2 regions of the Shewanella sp. POL2 genome follow, and region 2 is predicted to be linked to the other one. Evidence: predicted binding sites of a transcription regulator. Region 2 holds the regulator's gene; the other holds the start of a gene.

Region 1 (3,172 bases), on a different contig from region 2:
CCAGTCGATGAGTATTTTAGAGCAGCGGCATAAACGGGCGCGTTTAATGGGTGACCCTCCCGATATCTGTGTTGTACCCGAAGTCGCGAATATCGGCACCATGGAGTTCCACCGAGCAGCTGAAGCCATTGCAGCAGGTGAAGCTGCCGTGGCAAAAGTGGCACATTTAATTGAAGCTGCGATCTGGAAAGGCTAAAAATGTCAGGATGAATTTATCTGTTAATTACGATATGACACTACTTACTGCTTGATTGGCTTAGTTTTTGCTTTAAAACCATTAATCAGTATTAGACGCCGAATTATTGACGATGAATTCTCTTTTAAATGCCCTTAATCTAAATCGTAGCAGTGCCGCTGAAGCTTATGGCCTGAATAGCAAAAAGACGGAGACAGGTAAAACTGAATCGAGTACGGAGTCAAACTCCTCAGCCAAAGAACCCCCTAAGGTTGATACTAAACCGAGTGACGAGATAGCGCTGTCACCACGGGCACTGCGAGCACAAAAAATTCAGGCCATGTCGAAAGATTTTTTTGCTGATGGCAAATTTAGCGTGGCTGAGATACCCGCTTTAGTCTCGCGGTTACAAAAAGACGGTATTCTTTCCGATGCACAGGTGGAACGGCTCTCGCAAAACGGCATTAGTTTGCCAAGCCAAAGTACCAATAAGCAGTCTTTGCAGGATTTTATCGATGATGAGCTAAAGTCTTTGGCTGAAAAATCGCCTAATAGCCCGATGATCAACACGTTAGTAGATGCTAAAAATGTGTTAAAAAACATGGATGATGCCCAGTCGCCAGTGCTGGCACAAAAGGCGACTAAAGTGTTTGGTCAATTAACGGATTATTTGAATAGCAACCCCACCATGAGCGATAGTCAAAAACAGTTATGGCAGGGACTTAAATCAACGATGCAGGTGGCTTCATCCATGGGGATGCAGCAATCGGCGTTGGGACAATTGAGCAGTTATCTTGCCTTAGCTAAGCGCTAGTCTTATTTACAATATTCTTTCAAAAACAATAGACTTTGGCTTCTGGGTCAAAGTCTTTTGTCATTATTAGCGCCATTTCCTGTGTCTACTATCTTGCTTTAGCATCAAGGTCAAGGCCTAAAACTGAGATCATTGGGTTTGGCAGCAGTTCTTATTTGTTCTTTTTATCCATCCGATAAATCATGATCTGGATCATGGAATTTTAGGTGTCGATGCCGCTTAATTGCCTACATATTGTGTTGATAGATTATTTAATCACTATATATAGTGTTAATTTTAATCGGGATGGAGAGGAATTAAACAATGCCAGTCGTGATCAAGCGGGATGGTTGCCGCACACCTTTTGATGAAACAAGGATAAGAGATGCAGTGGTCGCTGCTGCAAACTCGGTTGGGATAGAGGACGCAGATTATGCCGCGACGGTAGCCGCTTGTGTGAGAGAACGAGTGGCGAATATGGCAGAAGTTGAAATCCACCATCTACAGGATGCGGTTGAAAACCTATTGATGGAAGGCCCTCATAAATCATTGGCACGGGTCTACATTGAATATCGTCACGACAGAGACATTTGCCGCGATGCTACCAGTAAGCTCAATCTTGAAATCCGTGGTTTAGTCGAGCAGAGCAATGCCGCACTGTTAAATGAAAACGCCAATAAAGACTCTAAAGTGATCCCAACTCAACGGGATCTGCTGGCGGGCATCGTGGCTAAACATTATGCCAAGAGCCATATTCTGCCTAAGGATGTGGTGGCTGCGCACGAAATCGGTGAGATCCACTATCACGATCTTGATTACTCGCCCTTTTTCCCGATGTTTAACTGTATGTTGATTGATTTGGCGGGCATGTTGACCCATGGCTTTAAGATGGGCAACGCCGAAATTGAGACCCCAAAATCGATCTCTACCGCTACGGCCGTGACGGCGCAAATTATTGCCCAAGTGGCAAGCCATATCTATGGCGGCACCACGATTAATCGTATTGATGAAGTGTTAGCGCCTTTTGTGGCCAAGAGTTATGACAAACATTATCAAGTGGCACTGAACTGGCAGATTAAAGATGCTAAAGCCTATGCCACTGCTCAGACTGAAAAAGAATGCCACGATGCTTTCCAATCCCTTGAATATGAGGTGAATACCTTACATACCGCTAATGGACAAACCCCGTTTGTGACCTTTGGTTTCGGTCTAGGTACTTCGTGGGAGTCGCGTTTAATTCAACAATCGATGCTGAAAGTACGCATGGCGGGGTTAGGTAAAAATCGTAAAACAGCGGTGTTCCCTAAATTGGTGTTTGCCATCCGTGATGGTATTAACCACAAAGTCGGCGATTGCAATTACGATGTAAAACAAATGGCCCTTAAATGCGCCAGTATGCGCATGTATCCAGATATTTTGAACTATGAGCAAGTGGAAAAAGTGACGGGGTCGTTTAAAACCCCTATGGGTTGCCGCAGCTTTTTAGGTTCCTATAAAGAAAATGGTGAACTCGTCCATGAAGGGCGCAATAACCTTGGCGTTGTTAGCTTAAACTTGCCACGTGTTGCGCTAGAAGCGAATGGCGATGAGGCTGAGTTCTACCGTATTCTGGATGAGCGGCTATTACTTGCCCGCCGCGCATTAGATACGCGTATCGAACGGTTAAACGGAGTGAAAGCCAGAGTTGCGCCGATTTTGTATATGGAAGGTGCCTGTGGCGTGCGCTTGCGTGCCGATGATGATATCGCCCAAATCTTTAAAAATGGTCGGGCATCGATTTCATTAGGTTATATCGGTTTACATGAAACCATTAATGCGCTCTATGGCACTGAAACCCATGTGTTTGATGATGCTAAGCTTCGTGAAAAAGCGGTGGCGATTGTTGCGCACCTTAAAGCGGCTACCGACGCATGGAAGGCCGAAACGGGTTATGGATTCAGCCTTTATAGCACCCCAAGTGAGAGTCTCTGCAGTCGTTTTTGTAAGCTCGATGCGCGCCAGTTTGGTGTGGTTGCGGGTGTAACCGATAAGGGCTATTACACCAATAGCTTCCATTTAGATGTGGAAAAGCACGTGAATCCTTACGATAAAATCGATTTTGAGCAGCCATATCCCGCCATCGCCAATGGTGGTTTTATTTGCTACGGCGAATATCCTAATATGCAGCACAATATCGAAGCGCTCGAAAATGTCTGGGATTACAG
Region 2 (3,172 bases):
AACCTTGCCCACCCGCAACATGCTGTAAACAAACTGAGCCATTTTTCTGCATCTATAAGTGACTAATGATGCGGCTAATTCTACTCGATTGCGCGCCGAACTCAACTCGGGATTGAGGCGCATTCAAGCTAAAACTGTAGGATTTTCATGTTTCAGAGACTGGGATTGTCGGCTCGTTACGAGTAGAATACCGCGCAACCCTACCTACAAGAATTGGCAGCTGGAGTAAGCAATGCTGAAAAAAGATATGAATATCGCAGATTATGATCCGGAACTGTTTAACGCGATTCAGAACGAAACTCTGCGTCAAGAAGAGCATATTGAGCTGATTGCTTCTGAAAACTACACCAGTCCACGCGTGATGCAAGCGCAAGGTTCACAATTAACCAATAAGTACGCCGAAGGCTATCCAGGCAAGCGTTACTACGGTGGTTGTGAGTATGTGGACGTAGTTGAAACCTTAGCGATTGAGCGTGCAAAACAACTGTTTGGCGCGACTTACGCAAACGTACAACCTCACTCAGGTTCTCAAGCAAACAGCGCCGTTTACATGGCATTGTTAAAACCAGGCGATACCGTTTTAGGTATGAACCTCGCTCACGGTGGTCACTTGACCCACGGTTCACCTGTTAACTTCTCCGGTAGACTGTACAACATCATTCCTTACGGCATCGATGAATCAGGCAAAATTGACTACGACGAAATGGAACGTCTGGCGGTTGAACATAAGCCTAAGATGATGATCGGTGGTTTCTCTGCATACTCTGGCATCGTTGACTGGGCAAGAATGCGCGAAATCGCAGATAAAATCGGTGCTTACCTGTTTGTCGACATGGCACACGTTGCGGGTCTTATCGCCGCTGGCGTGTATCCAAACCCAGTGCCACACGCGCACGTTGTGACCTCAACCACTCACAAGACCTTAGCCGGTCCTCGTGGCGGTATCATTCTGTCTGCTGCCGATGATGAAGAGTTATACAAAAAGCTGAACTCTGCGGTATTCCCAGGCGGTCAAGGCGGTCCTTTGATGCACGTTATCGCAGGTAAAGCGGTAGCCTTCAAAGAAGCTTTAGAGCCAGAGTTCAAAGCTTACCAACAACAAGTGGTTAAGAACGCTAAAGCCATGGTTGAAGTGTTCTTAGAGCGCGGTTACAAGATCGTTTCTGGTGGTACTGACAACCACTTAATGCTGGTGGACTTAATCGGTCGCGACCTGACGGGTAAAGAAGCCGATGCCGCTTTAGGTAGCGCGAACATCACAGTAAACAAAAACTCTGTGCCAAACGATCCACGTTCTCCATTCGTGACCTCTGGTGTACGTATCGGTACGCCTGCGATCACTCGCCGTGGCTTTAAAGAAGCTGAAGCGAAAGAGTTAACCGGTTGGATCTGTGACATCCTCGACGATGCTCACAATCCAGCGGTCATCGAGCGCGTAAAAGGCCAAGTATTGGCTCTGTGCGCCCGTTTCCCTGTTTACGGTTAATTCGTTAATTTATCCAGATATGGCGGCTGAGTTCACAACTGCTTAGGGTGTCACTCTTAGGTGGTTAACCTCAGCCGATAAATAGGATAAAATCCCATGGCCGCATTAAGCGGCCATTTTTATTGCTAAAATCGTAGACTTAAACCCGCTCGGTTTAAGCTAGATACAGCGAAAGCCATAGGCTTTATTCCATTCACGGCAGGAGGCTCAATGCATTGTCCATTTTGCAGCGCGACAGATACTAAGGTGATCGATTCCCGATTAGTGGCGGAAGGCCATCAAGTGCGTCGTCGCCGAGAATGCACCGAATGCCATGAAAGATTTACTACCTTCGAAGGGGCCGAATTAGTCATGCCACGGGTGATTAAACGCGATGGTACGCGTCAACCCTTTGATGAAGAAAAGCTGCAAGCAGGTATGTTACGCGCGGTCGAAAAGCGCCCCGTGTCCATGGATGAAATCGAGCAGGCCTTAAGTAAAATCAAGTCAACGCTGCGGGCGACTGGCGAGCGTGAAGTGCCATCCGAGATGATAGGCAACTTGATGATGGAACAGTTAATGAGCCTAGACAAGGTTGCCTATATTCGTTTTGCCTCGGTTTATCGCGCCTTTGAAGATGTCTCCGAATTTGGAGAGGCGATTGCGAAACTGCAAAAGTAAGGTGGATTATCTTAGGTTAGTGCTTGGGTTCGAGCCTCGTTTTGCGCTGCATTCGGTACGCTTCCTCAAGATTTCATAGGGTTTATATGAATTGCTCAGAACTCGACAACCAGATGATGAGCCGAGCCATACAACTGGCTCGCAAAGGATTTTATACCACTCGCCCCAATCCCAGTGTGGGCTGCGTTATCGTAAAAGATAATCAGATTGTCGGTGAAGGTTATCATCAAAAAGCCGGCGAGCCCCACGCCGAGGTGCATGCACTGCGCATGGCTGGCGAGCTTGCCCGTGGCGCGACCGCCTATGTCACCTTAGAGCCTTGCAGCCATTATGGTCGTACGCCGCCCTGCGCCTTGGCGTTGATCAACATAGGTGTAAAACGTGTGGTGGTGGCGGTTGAAGATCCCAATCCTCAGGTCGGTGGTCGCGGTATTCAAATGCTGCGCGATGCGGGCATTCAAGTGGATGTCGGTTTACATCGCGATGAGGCCTATGCTTTAAATCTTGGTTTTATGAAGCGCATGGAGTCGGGCCTACCTTGGGTGACGGTAAAGCTTGCCGCGAGTCTCGATGGTAAAACCGCATTATCCAATGGTGTCTCTAAGTGGATTACAGGCCCCGAAGCTCGCCGCGATGTGCAGCGCTTACGTTTGCGCGCCTGCGCACTGGTCACTGGGATTGAAACCGTACTGGCCGATGATCCATCCCTCAATGTGCGCTACTCAGAGCTTGGCAGTCTTAACTCACTATTGAGTGAGGCGCAAATTTTACAACCGCTACGGGTGATTTTAGACAGTCGCTGCCGCATGCCGATTAAGGCAGCTTTGCTTGCGATTGAATCGCCGATTTTATTAGTCTCAACTGAGCCATACTCGCCAGCCTTTATGGCGCAGTTGCCGTCCCATGTGACTTGTCTTCAATTACCGGCGATTGATGGTCGCATCTCGCTGCCCACACTCTTAAGCTATTTAGGCAAAAACTGTAATCAGGTGCTTATCGAAGCGGGCGCGACCTTAGCAGGTGCCT

Evidence for each region. The regulator NrdR, encoded in region 2, represses ribonucleotide reductase genes. The targets are predictions, from matches to a motif close to AAACACNANATNTNGTGTTT.
Region 1: nrdD (anaerobic ribonucleoside-triphosphate reductase) is a predicted target of NrdR. The motif match lies at 1,243-1,262, and genes of this name have one in related genera.

Annotation. Positions count from the first base shown of each region.
Region 1 covers NZ_AKZL01000018.1:56,572-59,743, reverse strand. Annotated here, with positions in the region: gene rssA (patatin-like phospholipase RssA) at 1-196, shown strand, start outside; gene SHEWPOL2_RS06955 (hypothetical protein) at 309-989, shown strand; gene nrdD (anaerobic ribonucleoside-triphosphate reductase) at 1,293-3,172, shown strand, end outside.
Region 2 covers NZ_AKZL01000009.1:54,974-58,145, reverse strand. Annotated here, with positions in the region: gene ettA (energy-dependent translational throttle protein EttA) at 1-42, opposite strand, end outside; gene glyA (serine hydroxymethyltransferase) at 233-1,486, shown strand; gene nrdR (transcriptional regulator NrdR) at 1,697-2,146, shown strand; gene ribD (bifunctional diaminohydroxyphosphoribosylaminopyrimidine deaminase/5-amino-6-(5-phosphoribosylamino)uracil reductase RibD) at 2,233-3,172, shown strand, end outside.